2 linked regions of the Aminivibrio sp. genome follow. The protein of the gene in region 1 interacts with the protein of each later gene in a pairwise test. Links are inferred from orthologs where the notes say so. Each region holds a gene or a part of one and is shown on either strand. Other genes may lie near its edges.

Evidence for each region.
Region 2: the proteins of ftsH (region 1) and hflK interact in binary tests that used the Escherichia coli proteins (3 or more experiments, as listed by UniProt). The link is inferred for Aminivibrio sp. from one-to-one orthologs.

What each region holds. Positions count from the first base shown.
Region 1 is NZ_JAESIH010000025.1:220,915-227,367, forward strand. Bases 2,904-5,824 are described here. They hold ftsH (ATP-dependent zinc metalloprotease FtsH), read left to right. Parts: upstream 2,904-3,366; coding sequence 3,367-5,283; downstream 5,284-5,824. Other genes in these bases: hpt (hypoxanthine phosphoribosyltransferase), read left to right, coding at 2,904-3,312; uvrB (excinuclease ABC subunit UvrB), read left to right, coding at 5,373-5,824. In the rest of the region: JMJ95_RS02910 (aminotransferase class I/II-fold pyridoxal phosphate-dependent enzyme), read right to left, coding at 1-618; tRNA lysidine(34) synthetase TilS, read left to right, coding at 1,389-2,819; more of hpt, read left to right, coding at 2,779-2,903; more of uvrB, read left to right, coding at 5,825-6,453. UniProt on the Escherichia coli protein: Acts as a processive, ATP-dependent zinc metallopeptidase for both cytoplasmic and membrane proteins. Plays a role in the quality control of integral membrane proteins.
Region 2 is NZ_JAESIH010000062.1:22,425-35,120, forward strand. The notes cover bases 4,987-7,937. They hold hflK (FtsH protease activity modulator HflK), read right to left. Parts: upstream 7,022-7,937; coding sequence 5,951-7,021; downstream 4,987-5,950. Other genes in these bases: hflC (protease modulator HflC), read right to left, coding at 5,069-5,938; JMJ95_RS10740 (dihydrodipicolinate synthase family protein), read left to right, coding at 7,312-7,937. Outside these bases: JMJ95_RS10700 (hypothetical protein), read right to left, coding at 1-18; JMJ95_RS10705 (M20 family metallopeptidase), read right to left, coding at 164-1,339; JMJ95_RS10710 (IclR family transcriptional regulator), read left to right, coding at 1,703-2,458; JMJ95_RS10715 (alanine--glyoxylate aminotransferase family protein), read left to right, coding at 2,491-3,648; JMJ95_RS10725 (lactate utilization protein), read right to left, coding at 4,269-4,910; more of JMJ95_RS10740, read left to right, coding at 7,938-8,205; JMJ95_RS10745 (M20 family metallo-hydrolase), read left to right, coding at 8,210-9,400; JMJ95_RS10750 (AI-2E family transporter), read left to right, coding at 9,612-10,655; JMJ95_RS10755 (MetQ/NlpA family ABC transporter substrate-binding protein), read left to right, coding at 11,386-12,291; JMJ95_RS10760 (methionine ABC transporter ATP-binding protein), read left to right, coding at 12,305-12,696.

The sequences.
Region 1 (6,453 bases):
GAAACGCACTCCGGCCATTCCCCATGCCTTTGAGAGGGTTTTCAGAATGACGACGTTGTCTGGAACCCGCTTTCCGCGGAGCCCGGCCAGAAATGTGGTATCCGCAAATTCTCCGTAGGCTTCATCAATCACCACGAGCGATTCACTTCGGGCAATTACTTCTTCGATAAAAGAAGCAGGCAGGCTTTTTCCTGTGGGGTTGTTCGGCGTATCGAGCAGCACAAGGGCCGGCTTTTCTTTTTCGATCGCTTTAATAAAGTCCTGGACGGGAAAAAGAGGATCATCCCCCTCAAGGTTGACGGGGAAAGTAATGTGCCTCGCCTCTGCGAGCCGCGACAGTCTGTAATATTCGGAGAAAGTGGGAGAAAACGTCAAAACCGGGTCGCCCGGCCGTACAAAGCGGGAAAAGACCATCCAGAGGATTTCATCGCCGCCGTTGCCGGTCACCACTGATTCATCTGAGAGACCGGCTATATCAGCAAGCTGCCGCTTCAGTAAAGGATATTCCGGGTCAGGATACCTGTTGAACAGAAGTCCGGAAATCTTTTCCAAAACAGCATCCCTGATTTCCTCCGGCGTTTGGAAAGGATTTTCATTTTTGTCCAGATATAGGGGCATAATGCTGTCTCCTAAAGTAAGTGTTGAAAACTTTATCATATTACATTGTGCATTTTCTAAAGTTTTTCGCAGTCTACCATGGTGGCGCGTCAATGTCAATCTTACAGGAAGGCCCTAAATCCGCACATCGCCGGGGAGCCTCACCGGGGAACGCTTGGGCGGGGGGGCAGATTGTCACCTTTGACAACTGCCCAGGCGAGTCCCGCGGCTCCCTGCGTTCTGGGCGTTCCCTCCCCGCAGGGGGATTCCTCCGCAAAGAGCGCGGAGCGAGATCTCCTCGCCCCTGAGGAGGGCGAATTCACCTTATGTCCGGCGGCACTCCCTCTGCCTGAAAAGCCTGCGGATTCAGGAAGGCCTGTCCCGTTTCAGGTATGATATTATCACTGTCTCGTAACAAAAAAACTTACCTGCTTGACGAAACAAGGGAGGGTGCACTATAATGCCCTAGTGCTGGCCGGGCTGGCGGAATTGGTAGACGCACGGGACTTAAAATCCTGTGGACGAAGGTCCGTGCGGGTTCGAGTCCCGCGTCCGGCACCAGGAAGAAAATGATCGCGGGGTGGAGCAGTCAGGAAGCTCGTCGGGCTCATAACCCGAAGGTCGCAGGTTCGAATCCTGCCCCCGCAACCAATTTCGGCGGTGTAGCTCAGATGGCTAGAGCATGCGGTTCATACCCGCAGTGTCACTGGTTCGATTCCAGTCACCGCCACCAATTGAGAAAACCATGAAGGCGGAGACTATTCTCCGCCTTTTTCTTTTCTGGAGGTGTCATGGGAAAGATGGAGAAAGCCCCCAGTCCCGATATTCCATTCGATTATTCTCTTTCCCGTCTTGAAAAAGAATTCCTCAAAACAGGCGACTCTCAGGGATGGACACAGACAAACGCCCCCATACTGCTGGCCGTTTCGGGCGGAAGCGATTCTATGGCAATGCTCTGGCTCTTTTCCATGTTCCGCGGAAGGAACCTGATCGTTGCCCATCTCGACCATGGAATCCGCGGTGAGGAAGGAAAGAGCGACGCGTCATTTGTCGCTTCCATGGCAGCCCGGTTCGGGGTCAGACACATCTGCCAATCCATTCCTGTTCCAGCTCTCCTCCAAAAAGGAGAATCCCTCGAAGACGGCGCACGAAGGATCAGGTACCGTTTCCTGGAAGAAACGGCAAAGGCGGAGGGCGCTTGGGGCATAGGAGTTGCCCATACGAGCGACGACTCGGCGGAAACATTTCTGCACAACCTGCTCCGCGGTTCGGGCGTCCGGGGACTTTCCGGAATTCCCGAGAAACGGGGCCTCATTTTCCGCCCTCTCCTGAAATATTCCAGAGAATTTCTCCGGGAGCTTCTCCGCCTCTACGGCATACCATGGAGAGAGGACTCCACCAACGAGGATACGTCCTACCTGAGAAACAAAATCAGAAACGTGCTCATTCCTCTTGTTGAAAGAGAAATAAACAGTTCCGCCCGGAAGCATATCCTGGGAACTGCAGGAGATCTTGCGTTCTTCCGCCGGCAGGAGGAGAAGATCCAGGGTTCTCTTCTCAGGCTCGCTTCCGTATCGCTGCCCTTTTGTTCCTATGCATGTTCGCTCCCGTTCCTGAGACGTCTTGACGGGGATACAACGGCCCTTTTCCTCCGCGGCGCGGGAAGGACCCTTGGACTGAAAACCCTCTCAAGGGAAAGAACCGAAAAACTTGCAGAGCTTCTCAGAAAGGATAATCCCTGGTGTTTTCAGTGGCAGAGCAGCATGTATGTTTTCAGCAGTTTCCCCTTTGTTACCTGGGTCGACCCTGTTATACTTAACCGGGTGGATCCTCCCGGAATTTCTGTGCCCATGGAAGGGATCCAAGGCACTTTTGAATGGAATAACTGGCAGTTTTCCTGGAAAAGGGAAAAATCGGCCGATGCTTCTGCCGGATGGATGCAGGCTGTTTTTCCCTGCACCGGCGATATAAAGATTTTTTCCCTTTCGGAACTGGAGAAACATCGGGACATCTGGGCGCCCCAGTGGGGACGGCATATTTTCCCGGTGCTCCGCTCCGGTTCCTTCGAATGGGTTCCTTTCTGGGGGAAGCGTACAGCCCCGGGGGTAGCCCGTTCCGGGAATGAGGTCGTTCGAATTCAGGCAAAAATTATTCCTTTTACCACTGAAAAGGGGAAAGACGATGGATTACAGGGTTTCGGATATTCTGATTCCGAAAGATGAAATTGAAAAAAGAGTCGCCGATCTGGGCAAACAGATAGCCAGGGATTATGAGGGGCAGGCACTCGTTGTTGTCGGTATCCTGAAGGGAGCGGTCGTGTTCATGGCCGACCTCGTCAGGAACATACCCTCGTCGGTGAACCTTTCCCTTGATTTCATGGCGGTCTCCTCCTACGGTGATTCCACAAAAACCAGCGGAATCGTCCGGATTGTCAAAGACCTGGACAGCAGCATCAAAGACAAAAACGTCCTCATTGTCGAGGATATAGTTGACACCGGACTCACTCTGTCATATCTTGTCAAACTGATGCATGAAAGGCAGCCCGAAAGCGTCAGGGTCTGCGCCCTTCTCGACAAGGAGGAACGGCGGAAGGTCCACGTGAATGTGGATTACAGGGGATTTTCAATCCCCGATAAATTTGTTGTTGGCTACGGCCTTGATTACGCGGGCAAATGGAGGAATCTCCCCTCGGTTCATGTTGTCGAGGTTTCGTGAGAATCGAGATCAGCATTATAAAAATATCTACAATAGTCAGGAGGCGGCGATAATTTGGGCCGATTGGTAAAAAATCTCGGGTTGTATCTCATTCTTATTGTGCTCGTTGTGAGCCTTGTGAACGTTTTTCTTTCTCCCGCCCAGGGTCCCCAGCAAATTCAGGAGATCGGGTACAGCACATTTCTTTCGGAAGTCTCCTCGGGGAGAATCACAGCTGTCACCATACGGGAAAATTCCCTCAAGGGCAAGTTCACCGACGGAAGAGAATTCGTTACCTACGTGGTCGGTATTGAAGACTTGGCAAAGGAAGTCGCCCAGAAGGGAGTGAACGTGGAGGTGGAGCCTCCGCAGAAAACTCCCTGGTGGGCCAACATGCTTTCCTCGCTGTTCCCGACGCTGCTGCTCATCGGAGTCTGGGTCTTCTTCCTCTACAACATGCAGGGCGGCGGCGGCAAGGTAATGAACTTCGCGAAGAGCAAGGCCAAACTCTTTCTCGACAACCGCCCAAAGGTCACGTTCAAGGATGTCGCCGGCTGCGAGGAATCGAAGGAAGAGCTCTCCGAGGTCGTGTACTATCTGAAGGATCCAAGCAGGTTCACAGCCCTCGGAGCAAAGGTGCCCAAGGGCATCTTGCTCCTTGGACCCCCGGGAACGGGAAAAACCCTTCTTGCCAGGGCTGCGGCCGGAGAGGCTGATGTTCCCTTCTTCAGCGTCAGCGGTTCGGACTTCGTCGAGATGTTCGTCGGTGTCGGCGCAGCAAGGGTTCGGGATCTCTTTGAACAGGCTCGAAAATATCAGCCGTGCATTATATTCATCGATGAGATGGACGCTGTCGGAAGGCAACGGGGTGCGGGCCTCGGGGGAGGCCACGACGAACGGGAACAGACACTGAACCAGCTTCTTGTCGAACTTGACGGGTTCGACGAATCGACCGGTATCATCCTCATTGCGGCCACGAACAGACCCGATATTCTCGACCCGGCACTTCTCCGTCCGGGAAGGTTCGACCGCCATATCATCGTAGACCGGCCGGATGTCAAGGGACGGGAGGCTATTCTGGAGGTTCATGTCCGGGGAAAGAAACTCGCTCCCGACGTGAATCTTGAAGTCCTTGCCCGCCGGACACCCGGTTTCGTAGGGGCCGACCTTGCCAACCTTGTGAACGAGGCAGCACTGCTTTCGGCAAGGAACGGAGAAAAAGAAATCTCCATGAAGAACTTCGAGGAAGGGATCGACAGGGTCATCGCGGGACCTGAACGCAAGAGTCGCCTCGTGAGCGAAAAAGAAAAGAGGATCATCGCGTACCATGAGACCGGGCATGCCCTTGTTGCAGGACTGATACCGTCCTGCGACCCGGTGCACAAGATTTCCATCATTCCGAGAGGACAAATGGCTCTCGGCTACACGCTTCAGCTGCCTGAGGAGGATCGTTTTCTCATGTCTCGTTCCGAACTGCTTGACAAGATCTGCGTTCTTCTCGGCGGAAGAGTAGCCGAAGAGATCCAGTTCGGGGACGTCACCACAGGTGCCAGCAACGACCTGGAACGGGCTACCCAGATTGCCAGGCAGATGGTCACCGAATTCGGAATGAGTGAAAAGCTTGGTCTCGTCAAGCTGGGCCACAAGCACCAGGAAGTGTTCCTCGGCAGAGATATCGGAGAGGACCGGAATTACAGCGACGAAGTGGCCTATTCGATAGACCAGGAAGTGAAAAAGATCATCGATTCGTGCTATGGCAGAGTTCATCACCTTCTTGTGGAAAATGCCGACGAGATGGCGAATGTAGCCCGGGTTCTTCTCGAAAAGGAAGTCATCGAGGGGAAGGAACTTGCACGTCTGCTCGGCCTGGAAGAGAAAGAGGAGAAAACCGGTTCCCCGGCGGAAGGGGCAGAAAAAACCACACTGTCTCCGGAAGAAACCGCCGAAGACAGCCGAAGCCCGAACATCCTTGGAGAAGCTCCTGCGGATTAGTTTCGGCAAGGAGGGGAAAAAGAGGAGCCGGGATTTTTCCCGGTTCCCTTTTTCTTTTTCGGAGCAACGGGAAGGAGGGGTGGAAAGTAATGAGAACTGAAGACCGGAAATTCCACCTGGTTTCGGAATGGCCGCCTTCCGGCGACCAGCCTGAAGCCATACGCCGGCTTTCTGCCGGCATCTCGGAAAACCGGCGTTTCCAGACTCTTCTCGGGGTGACCGGAAGCGGAAAGACCTTTACGATTGCCAACGTGATCGCCGAAGCAGGCAGGCCCGTTCTCGTGCTCGCCCACAACAAAACCCTCGCGGCACAGCTTTACAGTGAATTCAAGGGATTTTTCCCTTACAATGCCGTGCATTATTTTGTCAGCTATTACGACTATTACCAGCCTGAGGCCTATGTTCCCGCAACGGATACCTATATAGAAAAAGACGCGTCGGTCAACGACAGAATTGAACGGCTTCGACTCGCTGCAACCAAGGCGCTGATAGAACGGCGGGACGTCATTGTCGTTGCCAGCGTATCCTGCATCTATGGTCTCGGACGAAAGGAGACCTACGAAAAGATCATTTTTCCTTTCTCGGTGGGCGATCGGTGGGAACGGCGGGTGTTCATGGAAAAGCTGCTGGAAAACTACTACGAAAGAAACGATTTGGTGGTGGAACAGGGTAGTTTCCGAGCCAGGGGAGACATAATCGAAATTTTTCCCGCCTATGGGGAGACAGCCCTCCGGATATGTTTTTTCGACGACGAAATAGAAAAAATAGATGAGTTCGATCCCGTTTCGGGAAAGGTAAAAGAAAACCTTGACCATGCTTCAATTTTTCCCGCCCAGCATTATGTTACAGACAGAGATGCCATAGACCGGTCCATCGAGCCCATTCGGGCTGAAATGGAGGACCAGGCAGCGGCATTCGAACGACAGGGGAAGTTTCTTGAAGCCCAACGCATCAGAATGAGAACCCAGTACGACATGGAAATGCTTATGGAAACGGGATACTGCTCTGGAATAGAGAATTATTCGAGATATCTCGACGGAAGGAATCCGGGAGAACCGCCGGGAACACTGCTCGACTTCTTCCCCGCCGACTTTCTCCTTGTCGTGGATGAATCCCACATTACCCTTCCCCAGGTCAGAGGAATGTTCAACGGTGACCGTGCCCGGAAGC
Region 2 (12,696 bases), on another replicon or contig:
GCTCACCGTCATGCCCATTCCCTTCGAGACTCCTTGAAGATAGAAGGAGAGCCAAGCGAAAAAGGCTGTGACACCGAGGCAGGTGAAGGGGGTGTAGAACCTGTCCAGCCCGAGCTTTTCGTACAGAAGGACTCCCGCTCTCTTCGCCGGGGGCCGGAACCCTCTACCTTTCGAAGCGCCAGATGTTGAGGATGCAGGCAGCAAGAACCCTGGCCCGCTCGAAGATCGAGTCCACGAAGGCGTACTCTCTGTCGGAGTGATTCCACTCTCCCTTCACTCCCATCTGATCCACCGTCGGAACTCCCGCACAGACGGAGAATGCCGAGTCGGAGCCGCCGCCGGAGAATTCCATGGAAGGGGCGGGAAGGCCGAGTTCCCGGTAAATGCCGGCCACGTACTCAAAAAGCCGTTCGTTTCCCGGGGTCTGTTCCATGGGGAAAAAGGAGGCAGGAAAGGAAAGTTCCGTCGACGTTCCTTCGACGTAGGTTGTGCCTGCGACCGCCAAAAGCTTTTCCTTCGCTTCCGCAATCTGGTCCGTGGTCATGCACCGGACGTCGATTCCGGCCCAGGCGAAGTCGGGCACGGCATTGGGAACCACTCCGCCCTTCACTGTTCCCACGTTGAAGGTGAGCCCCCGACTGTAGTCGGTGAGGCGGTGAATGTCCACGATCTTATGGGAGAGCTCGAGGATGGCGCTCCGTCCCTTCTGGGGCTCCCTGCCCGCATGGACCGCAAGACCCTTCACCGTCATCTCGCACTGGACGACTCCTTTCCTTCCCACAACGATTTTGTTCGAGGGGTCCCCTGTTTCGCAGTTGAAGGCGGCAATGCAGCCCTTTGAGCGCTCTTCGAATTCTTTCGCCATATTGGAATTGCAATGGGCCGTTTCCTCGTCCCCTGCAAGGATGAACCGGATGGGCCTCTCCCTGTACCCTGCTTCTTCCAGGGCCTTTGCGGCGAAGATGAGGAGGGCGACCCCTCCTTTCATGTCCAGGACGCCGGGGCCGAAAGCCTTGCCGTCTTCTATGCGGAACGGCCTTTTTTCAACGGTCCCGGCGGGGAAAACCGTGTCGTAGTGTCCGATCAGCGCCACGGGCGCACCAGGGCGATCATGACCAAGGACGGCCGCTACGCTGTTTCCGGCCTTTTCGAAACGAAGAACCTCCGTTTCGGCTCCTATGTTTCGGAGTTCTTTTTCAACTCTCTCCGCTACCCTGTCCACGTTCTCCTTGTCTCTCGAACCGCTTTCCATGTTCACAAGTTCTTCCCAGAAGCCGAGAAGGGAATCCCGCTCCCGCTCCAGGCAGCCGAACGCCGGATTTTCCAGGGGATAATTCATGAAAGGCCTCCTTCTAGAACGGGAAAGCACCCCCGTTCTGCACTCTTAGTGAAATTACGGGGGAGTGTAACAGAAAAAATCAGCAAATTCAAATGCGTCTTCCCCGCCAACCAAGCCTAAATCCGCAGGTTTTTCAGGCAGAGGGAATGTCGCCGGGCACAGCGCCCGGGCCGAGAAACCGACACGGATGTCGGTTTCAGGTGCAGTTGTCAAGGACGACAATCTGCACCCCCCGCCCAAGCGAGCACCGGTGACACTCCCCGCTGCCTGCGGATTTAGGCCAAGGCGACATTGACACTCGGGGATTTATTGGCTAGAATGTATTTTACATTGCGGATAAAAAATCCATGGAGCGAAACGACAATGGAAAACGGGAACATTAGGGTTATCTCACGGGCTTTTTCCATACTGGTTCATCTCGCGCAGGAGAAACGGCCTCTCGGAATCACCGAGATCGCCTCTGCCGTCTCCCTTCCCAAGGCCACCGTGTACCGCATTCTCGACAGCCTCGAGGCCGAGCGGGCCGTCCTGAACCGGGGCGGCGAGTATGAGCTCGGTCCAGTGACGCTGTTGTTGGCGGACGCCTACCGCAGCCAGGTCGGCTTTGCCGAAGCTGCCAGGCCTCACCTTCTCTCCCTCAGGAACGAAACGAAGGAAACGGTCCACCTCTTCGTCTACGAAAGAGGAGAGTTCTACTACCTCGACAAGATAGAAAGCCCCTACCAGGTGCGCATGCACTCCCGAATCGGCGGCAGGGCCTCCCTTTTCCGCCTCTCCGCCGGAAAGGCCCTTCTCGCCTGGTTATCTCCCGACGACCTGAAAGAACTCCATGAGCCTGTTCCCGGCGAAGTCGCCGCAGAGTTTCCCGGCATCCGTTCAAGGGGGTATGCCGTGGATGACGAACAGAACGAGCAGGGGCTCCGGTGCGTCGGAGCGGCCATCCTGGACGGATCGGGGCGTCCGAGGGGCGCCGTGAGCGTCTCCGCCCCGGTGTACCGATTCCCCACCGAACTCCTGGAGAAATACGGCTCTCTCGTCGCACGGGCGGCGGAGGCCATCGGCAGGGAGATTGCCTGCTTCGAAGAGTGTCCGTGTTCCGGCGGACGGTCCGCCGGATAAAAGAAAAAGAGAAAACAAAGGAGGAAGACAGTATGATCAAGACCAACAAGCTCGTCATGATACCCGGACCCACACCGGTGGTGCGCTCCATCCAGGACCAGATGGGCAGGGAAACCGTGGCCTTCGGCGACACCGCTTTCGTGAAGGACTTTTCCGAGGTCATCGCTGACCTTAAGGCCATGTGGCGATGTGACGGCGAAGTGTTTGTCGTCGCCGGCTCCGGCACCATGGGCATGGAAATGGCCATCGCCAACACCACGAAGCGGGGGGACAACGTCCTCATCTGCTCCAACGGCTACTTCGGCGACCGGTTCATCGACATGTGCACCCGGAAAGGGCTCAACACCGATGTCCTCTCCGCCGAATGGGGCACATCGGTGACCCCTGAGATGGTGGAGAAGAAACTGGCCGAGAAACAGTACCAGGCGGTCACGGTGACCCACGTGGAGACCTCCACAGGCGTGGAGGCCCCCATCGCGGCCATCGGCGAAGTGATGAAGAAGCATCCTGAGATCGTCTATATCGTGGACGGTGTGGCCGCTTCCGGCGGCGCCGATCAGTACATGGACACCATGGGTATCGACGTGGTTCTTTCCTGCTCCCAGAAGGCCTTCGGCGTGGCGCCGGGCCTGACCATGGTGTGGGCCAGCGCGAAGGCCATGGAGAGAAGAAAGAGCCTCGGCACTATCCCGGAGTCCTATATCGACTTCGACAAGTGGCTTCCAGTCATGCACGATCCCTCGAAGTACTGGGGAACTCCCGCCATCAACCTTGTCTGGGCGCTGAAGGAATCCGTGCGCATCATGAAGGAGGAGGGGCTCGAGGAGCGCTATGCCCGCCACCGCCGCCAGGCCGCCGTATTCGACGCCGCCCTGGAGGCCATCGGCTTCAGGGTCGCCGCGGATAAGGCCTTCCGCGCGCCGACGCTCTCCGTCTATCTTTATCCTGAAGGTTCCGGCATCGACGACGTCAAGTTCCGTACCGTCCTCGCCGGCGAGGGAGCGCAGACTGCCGGCTGCCTGGGCGGATTTGCCGGCAAGGGCTTCCGCATGGGGCACATGGGCAACATCGACAAGCACACCCTCGTCTCGGCCATCGCCGCCGTGGAGCGGAGCTGCGTGAAGTGCGGGTATACAATCGAGCTCGGAAAAGCCCTTGGCGTTCTCCAGAAAGGGCTCGTCAACGAATAGCATTTCCCTGTGAAGAACGGGGAGGGGACGGGTGCTCCGTCCCCTCGATTTTGGTATTTCGGCCGTTCCTTTTTTCCTGGGGAGGTGTTTTTCGGTGAGTTGTGTACAGGAAGCCCCCCAGCTCATGCTTGACGGCTTTGCCTGAGCGCAGGCTGTTCTCGCGGCCTGCGGGAAAGGGCTGGGACTATCGAGGGAAACGGCGGTCCGTATCGCATCCGGTTTCGCAAGCGGAATGCGTACGGGAGACACCTGCGGCGCCGTGGCGGGAGCCATTATGGTCCTTGGACTCCGCTACGGGTCCGAAGAGTGCGTCACGGCGGCGGGAAGAGCTGCGGTGTACGGGAAAGTCGAAAAGTTCATCAGGCGGTTTCGGGAACGGAACAAATTTCTTCTCTGCCGTGATCTCCTCGGGGTGGACACGAGCACCTCGGAAGGACTCGCAAAGGCGAAGGAACTGAATCTTTTCCGGACCATGTGCCCCGCCCTTGTGGGGGACGCCGCCGCGATCCTCGAAGAGATGGAAAAGGAAGCGGAATAAGCATCCCGAAGAACATGGAAAAAGGCCCTGGCCGGAGGAACGCTCCGGCCAGGGCCTTTTTCCGTCCGCTCACAGGGGAGCGTTAGAAGCCCAGTTCTTCCCCGACGACGAACACGTGGAATGGTGTGGATCCCGGGCGCCTGCTGATGATGGTGGTGACGTTACAGATCCTCGTCCCGGTCCGGCAGTCCATGCAGAGCCCCGTCTGGGTGCAGGGATTGGGCAGGCCGAGCCTTTTGTTGTTCACAGGAGCGGCGACCATCCGAATCCGCTCCTCGGCCGCGTTTAGGTCTTTCACGATCTTGTTCGTCCCCAGAACGACAATAACCTTTCCCGGGCCGAAGATCATGGCGGCCACCCGGTTCCCGTTCCCGTCCCTGTTGACGAGCTGCCCGTCAAGGGTGACGGCGTTCGTTCCGGAGAGAAACACGTCGCAGGTGAGCTGCTTTTTCCTGACCTCCATGCGTTCCTCATTGGAGAGACCGGGGGCTCCATGGTCAAGAATGGTGTTCCCCCGGGACGCCAGTTTGTCCTGAAGGCCAAGGGCTTTCACTGTCCACGAGCCGCCGAAGCCCACAGACGCAGATTCGGGAATGAGCTCCAGGATCTTGTCCGCGGCCGCGGCGGCGGAGGGGCAGTATTCCGCTTCAAACCCGTTTTTCTTCAGGGCCTCCGCAACTTTTTTTCCAAGGGTCTCGTTGTGCCAGGGTGTGAATTCGTTCATTCTTCCTCCTCCTCGTATAATTAATCAACGTGCGGTAGCAAAAAGTGAAGGAAAGCAGGTCACCGCATAAACCTGCGTCCTGAGAACATGAGACAATGGTTCCGTACAGGCAGGAGCGCAGTCTTCCTCCTCGGCAGCGCCTGGTTGCTGCCGCTTTTCTACTCGTTCCTCGCCGGCGGTGTTCCCACGCCCTTGAGGTACTTCAGGATTCCTTCTCCCGGGCGGAGCAGGATCGGGGTGCCCGGAAGGGTGTTCTGGTAAAAGTCCATGGTCTTGATGAAAAGGTAAAGGTCCTTCGCCTCGGAAGTGGCCTTCGCCAGGGTGTCCTGGGCGGTGCTGTCCCCCTGTCCCTTGATCTCCTCGGCCTTTCTTCTCGCCTCGGCGATCATCTCCACTTCCTTCCTGTCGGCGATGGACCTGCGGGTAATGGCCTCCGCCTGGCCTTCCGCCCGGAGCTGTCCCGCTACACGGTTGCGTTCCGCCTGCATGGAGCGGTAGACCGCCTGTTCGTTGTCCTGGGGCAGGAAAACCCGCTTGAATGCCACCGACAGGATTTCCACACCGTATTCCTTCGACTGTTCCTGGGCGATGAGGGTGCCCTGCTCGATGGCATACTGCCGCCTGTCCTTCACCAGTTCATCCAGGGTGAGCCGCCCGGACACGATCCGGACAGCAGAGTAAATGGAGTCGTCAAGCCGCTGCTGGACGGAACCCACCGTGCGCACCCTCCGGAAGAAGGTTTCAGGTTCTGAGATCCGGAAGAGGGCGAAGGTATCGAACACCAGGTTTTTTTTGTCGCTGGTGACCACCGCCACCGGGTCGGCGTCGTATTCTATCAGCTTCTTCGAGTACCTCGTGAGCTGGTCGACAAAGGGAAGCTTGAAGTATATTCCAGGATCGGTCCGGGTGGCGTTCACCTTTCCCAGCCTCAGGACCACTGCCTGCTCGTCGGCCCGGAGGATGTAGAAACATCCCGAAAGCGCCAGCAAAACCGCGAACAGCGCGAGGAAAAACAGTTTTCTTTTCATCCCGGCTCCCTCCTACTGTGCCCCGTCGGGAGACGTCGCTCCCGCGGATTTGAAGAACTGCTCCAGGGGAAGCACCTGGAGGGCGTTCTCCCCGGCGTCCACGATGAACACCTTCAGTTTCGGCCAGACCTTCTCCATGTTCTCCAGCCAGAGGTTGTTCAGCACCAGGTCAGGGTTTTCCCTGTAGGCCCCGTGAAGGGACCTGATCCTTGCCGCCTCGCCCTCCGCCAGGGAGATGCGGCGGAACTTGTAGGCCTCGGCTTCGTTGAGGATCTTGTCTGCTTCTCCCTCCGCCCTGGACAGTATTTCGTTGGAGTACTTGTCCGCCTCGAGAATCAAACGTTCCCGTTCGGCCCTCGCGGTATTGATCTCGCTGAAGGCCGCCTGGACAGCTTTCGGCGGATTCACGTCCTGGAACTGGACCGCCAGGATGAACACACCGGTCTTGAGGAAGTCCAGCTTTTCCTGGATGAGCTTCTTCGCCTCCGTCTGGGAGGCCTCTTTTTCTGTGGTGAGCACGTCGTCGAGCTGTCTTGAGGCGATGACTTCCCGGAGCGTCGACTCCGCCACGTCCCGGATCAGTTTCTCACGAAAAGCCCTGTCCTCGGGGAGGTTCACCACGAAGGAGACCGGGTCTCCCGCCTGAAACTGGAGAACCCAGTCGATCTCCACGATTTTGTTGTCCCCGGTGAGCATCTTCGACTCGTCGGGCCGGTCGGCAAAAGTCGCCGGCGGCCCCGGATTCACCGTCCTGTAGCCGTATTCGAAACGCTGGATCTGCTCCGTGTTCACTATGGTGACGAGGTCGATGACGGGCAGCTTGAAGTTGATACCCTGGTCAGCCACCCCGGAGACCCTTCCCAGCCGGAAGACCACGCCCCGGGACCCGGCGGGAACGATGTAGAATCCCTGGTAGGCCACCAGGGCGGCCACGATCAGGAGAACCGCATACTTGAAAAACCCCAGGTTCAGTTTTTTCCTCTCCCTTGGCGGAGGCGTTCCCCACTCCTCGCCGTCGAACCGCTGTTCCTTCCTTGCCCCCTTCTCAAGCATCCCGAGAAGTTCCTCAAAAAAATTTCTCATATTTCCCCTCCACTCCTGGAATGTGACTCTTTCCCCGAAAATGAATGCGAATCCGCTCCCGGCGGGGGTCCGCACAATGCGGCAGCTATCCCTTTCCCGGGGGCAGTCCTATTGTAGCCTATTTCACGCCCCTTCCGCCATTGTTAGGTGGGGACAACATTTTTCGGACCAAAAAGTAAACAGCTTCAAGCGGGTTTAGGGCAAAGTGCCGGGAGACCATCTTCCGGTTCGCCAGGTTTTGAAGTATCATATACGGAATATCATATATTTTTGACGAGGAGAGAAACCAAATGAAAAAAGTCCGTGGAATTTTCGCCCCCATCGCCACCGCCTTCGACGCTTCCGGAGAGGTGGATTATTCGACCTTTGCAGAGAACACGGTGGCCTTCGGCGCAACGAAACTGTCCGGCCTCGTGGTGCTGGGCAGCAACGGCGAGTTCACCCTGCTTTCCCACGAGGAAAAGGTGAAGCTCGTGGAGACCGCGAGAAACCACCTTCCGGCGGAAAAAATGGTCATCGCCGGAACGGGTTGCGAGTCCTTCAAGGAGACTCTGCAGCTTACGAAGGAATGCGCCGCTGTCGGGGCCGACGTGGCCCTCGTCGTGACCCCCAACTACTACAAGAAGGACATGCACGAGGCCGCCCTCGGGAATTTCTACACCATGCTCGCCGACGCCTCTCCCATCCCCGTGATGATCTACAACATGCCCGGCAACTCCGGGGTGAACGTCCCCTCGTCCCTGACCCTGAAGCTCGCCGCCCACCCCAACATCACCGGCATCAAGGACAGCGGAGGCAACATCGTCCAGATTTCCGAAGTGCTCGCGAAGGCTCCCGAGGGCTTCTCTGTTTTCGCCGGCTCAGGAAGCTATCTTCTCGCCACCCTCCTGCTCGGCGGTGTCGGCGGAACCCTGGCGGTGGCCAACGTGGTTCCCGACTATTGCGCCGAAATCCAGGAGAACTTCGAAAAGGGCGATATTGAGAAAGCCCGGAAGATGCAACTCGCCCTCCTTCCCCTCAATGCCGCCGTCACCAGCCGCTTCGGCATCGGCGGCATGAAGGCAGCCATGGACATGGTCGGCTTCAAGGGGGGACTGCCCCGCCTGCCCATCCTTCCAGCCGGCGAGGAGACGAGGAAGGAAATCGCCAGGATCCTCAAGGAGCTGGGGATCCCCACGGTATAGTCCCGTGATCATCTCCGCAGACCGTTTCCTCGCGGATCTGGAAGCCCTCGGCCGTATAGGCTGGGTGGACGGGGAGGGCATGGACCGCCCCGCCTTTTCCCCTTCCTGCGAGGCGGCCAGGAAGTTCGTGGAGGACAGGATGAAGGAGGCAGGGCTCGCCGTGACCGTTGACGGGGTCGGAAATCTTTTCGGCAGGCTGGAGGGAAGCGATCCCTCCCTGCCTGCCATATATGCGGGGTCCCACCTGGATGCCGTGCCCGGGGGAGGAAAGTACGACGGTTCCCTGGGCGTGATGGCGGCCCTGGAGGCAGCCCGGACCATCCGGGAAAAGAAGCTTCCCCTTCGCCACTCTCTTGTGGTCGCCGGGTTCACAGGCGAAGAGGGGGGCGAGATGGGAGGTACCTTCGGGAGCAGGGCCTTTGCCGGACTGCTGGATGAGCCCCTGCCGGCCGAAAGGCCGGCAAGGGTGGGTCTGACGCCGGAAGAAGTCCGTTCCGCGAAGGCCGACCCTGGGCGGATCGCCTGCTACTTCGAGCTTCACATCGAGCAGGGTCCCTACCTCGAGCGGAGGAACATCTCCGTCGGCATTCCCACGGGTATCGTGGGCATCAGCAGGTACGCCGTCAGGATCGACGGCGAGGCCAACCACGCGGGCACCACGCCCATGAAAGAGCGGAAGGACGCCATGAGAGAGGCCGCGGAGTTGCTCGCCGAGTGGTATGCCTGGACGGATACGAGGGATGACTTTGTCTGCAATGTGGGGGTCTTCTCCCTCCGTCCCGGGGCCGTGGCCATCGTTCCGGGAAGAGCGGACTTTCTCCTCGAGATCCGTTCGCTGAAGGATTCCGTCATGGACGAGATCGCCACCAAATTCCGCTCCTTCCTCGAAAAAAGGAAGAACGTTTCCGTCTCCATGGAGCCCGTGGTCTGGAAAGGGGCCGTGGATCTCGATCCGTTTCTCCAGACGGCAGTGGAAGCCGTCTGCGAGGAGACGAAAGTCTCTTGGGTGCGCATGCCGAGCGGCGCATCCCACGACGCGAACCCCATGGCCCGGATCACCAGGGCGGGAATGATTTTTGTGCCGAGCGCGGGCGGCATCAGCCACTCGAAAGAGGAGTATACGACCCCGGAAGATCTTGCCAGGGGAGCGGACATTCTTGCCCGTGCCATTTTGGAGGCAGACCGGGGCCTGTAGGAAACAATCGTGAAACGAAACGAAGGGGAGCGGAAATGCCTGCGGGCTTTTCCGCTCCCCTTCGTCCTGTTTATGGAGGACCGGGTCATCCTTTCTTATATCCTGTACGATTGCAATTTTTCCGAAGAAACGGAAAAACCTTCTTCCAAAATGCCTATCCTCCTGTAAAATAGGATATGGAAAAAGCCTTTTTATCAAGGGAGTGGATACTGTGGGGAATGTCCAGATCATCATCGGTCTCGTAAGCATCATCTCCATTGTGGCCACGGGGCTGGTCCTCAACTTCGCCCAGGCGGTGTTCATTCCGCTGATTATCGCATGGCTCCTGTCGTACATCTTCGGCCCTATCGTGCGGTTCCTCTCGCGGCTGAAAATCCCGACGTTCATCAACGTCATCGTCGTCCTGGCCATCTTCTTCGGCGTCTGCGTTCTCGGGGCTCTTTTCCTCAACGCCCGCATTCTCACCTTCACAGAGGCCTTTCCGAAATACTATGCCAGGCTTCTTGATATAGGAAAGTCGCTTACCGTGAACTTTGACCTTCCGCCTGACTTCTGGTTGTCCATCAACTGGGGCGTCACTGTCAGGGGATACCTTCTCGAGCTGTCCGGTTCCTTCGTCACCATTGTCTCAAAGCTCGTCATGGTGATCGTGTTCCTCGTGTTTCTGCTCCTCGGCGCCCCCTATTTCGACTACAAGCTGCAGAAGGCCTTCTCTCCCGGCACCGCGGAAAAGGTAAAACGCATCCTCGGCACCATCTCCTTCCAGATCGGCCGGTACCTGAGCGCCCTGGCCTTCATCAGCGCCGTGACGGGATTCCTGGTGTGGTTCGCCCTTGAATTCCTCCAGGTGGACTTTGCGGTGACCTGGGGTTTGCTGGCCTTTATCCTGAACTTTATTCCCACGGTGGGATCCATCGTGGCCTCAATCCCCCCGATCCTGGTGGCGCTGGTACAGTTCTACCCGAGCTACATGCCTGCGGTCGTCACCGCCCTGGTCCTCCTGACCATCCAGGTGACAATCGGCAACTTCATAACCCCCAAGGTCATGGGAGACCGGCTGAACCTCAGCCCAGTCGCGGTGCTCATCTCCCTGCTTTTCTGGAGCCTCATCTGGGGCGTGGCGGGCGCCCTCATCTCCACCATCATCGCCGCCATCATAAAGATCATCTGCGAGAATATCCCCTCCCTGAACTTCATCAGCGTCATGATGGGGTCCGGTAAGGTCTACCAGAAGGAGTTCGAGGAAAGGGTCTGAGTCCCGGAAAAAACACCAGCGAAGGGAAGTGTCCCTCATGAGAAAAACTGCCGTTTTTGCGGCAGCCGCTCTTTTTCTGCTCACCGCTGCCGCTCTGCCGTCCCCTGCGGCGGATTTAGGTTGAACCTAAATCTGCAAATTTTTCAGGCAGAGGGAGTGTCGCCGGGCACAGCGCCCGGGCCGAGAAACCGACACGGATGTCGGTTTCAGGTGCAGTTGTCAAGGACGACAATCTGCACCCCCCGCCCAAGCGAGCACCGGTGACACTCCCGCTGCCTGCGGATTTAGGTTGAAATCGGACTGTTGACAGATCCGGCGGAGGTAGCCTATAATCTCCGTCATACCTGAATACTGAATCGAATCATCCGGAGCGACGGAGGGACAGGCCCTGTGAAGCTGCGGCAACCTCCGCGAGGTTGCGGAAGGGTGCCGGTTCCTGCAGGTTTCCCTGGAAGATGATCGAGGCTGAATGAACCAGCGACGCCTCTTCCAGCATTCCCGAAGATGTTTTTATTTTTTGTCGGTCCCCCGGCCCGACGGAAAGGAGGAATCACCATGACCGGTTCCATCAGAAACGGATTCTGCGATATGTTCACCATGATGATGTGCGGCAACGGCGGATCTCCTCCGGGAAGGGTCGGCGGCTGACATCGTGCGCTGATTTGCCGGAACGGGATCCCCGCAGCTCAAGGGGGGTCCCGTTTTTTTTATCCTGGAAGGAGGGGATGCAATGGCCGATGACGACGGCATGAGCGACATGAAAGAAGCGGACGATGGCATTCGGGCCGGACGGACGAGTCCGAAAGATGTCAGTACAGGACGAAAGGACGGAAAGAGAATGAAAAAAATCGCAGCACTGTGCGCAGCAGCAGCCATAGCCGTTTTCACAGCCGCAGGGGCGGAAGCCGCCGCTCTTGTTCCCCTGAAGGTCGGGGCGACTTCGGGGCCCCATGCCGAAATACTGGAATTCCTGGCGGAGAGACTGAAGAACGAAGGCGTGGACCTCAGGGTGTTTCCCTTCAGCGATTACATCACCCCAAACGCCGCCCTCGACCAGGGAGATATCGACGCAAACTCCTACCAGCACCAGCTCTTTCTCGACACCCAGAACAGGGACCGGGGATACAGGCTTGTCTCTGTGGCCAAGACCGTGGTCTGCCCCATGGGGTTCTACTCAAAAAAAATAGGGACCATCGACGACCTGAAGGATGGTTCGAAGGTCTCCGTTCCTAATGATCCGGCAAACGTGGGCAGGGCCCTGGTCCTGCTGGAAAAGAAAGGATTCATTAAGCTGCGGGAAGGAACGGGGTATACCGCCTCGGTGCTTGACATCGTGGAAAACCCGAAAAATCTCAGGTTTATCGAGATCGAGGCTCCCCAACTTCCCAGGGTTCTGGACGACGTGGACATCGGCGCCGTGAACGTGAACTACGCGGTGGAGGCGGGCCTGTCCCCCCTGAAGGACGCGATCCTGCTCGAGGATGCCGAAACCTCCCCCTTCGCCAACGTGATCGCCGTCCGGGAGGAGGACAGGGACAATCCCCTGGTGAAAAAGCTCGTGGAGGCCTACCGGACGGAAGAGACCGCGAAGTTCATGCTGGAGCGATACAAGGGCGGCTTCATTCCCGCCTGGTAGGGAAGGTTCGGACATGGCCATCCTCCTGAAGGGCGTGACGAAAACCTACGGCGCCGGGGAAAAGCGGTTGAAGGCTTTGAGCAATATTGACCTTGAAATTCCCGACGGCTCCATCTTCGGGATCATCGGACGGAGCGGCGCCGGAAAGAGCACTCTCGTCCGGTGCGTGAACCTCCTTGAGCGTCCGGACTGCGGCTCGGTCGCCGTGAGCGGCCTGGAACTCACCGCCCTGGATGAAGGGGAGCTCCGGCAGGCCCGGAAAAAGATCGGCATGATCTTCCAGAACTTCAACCTCCTGTCGTGCCGCACGGTCTTCGGGAACGTGGCCTTTCCCCTGGAACTGGCGGGATGGCGCAGGGAGGATATTGCGGGGAGAGTCGACGAACTGCTCGACCTTGTGGGCCT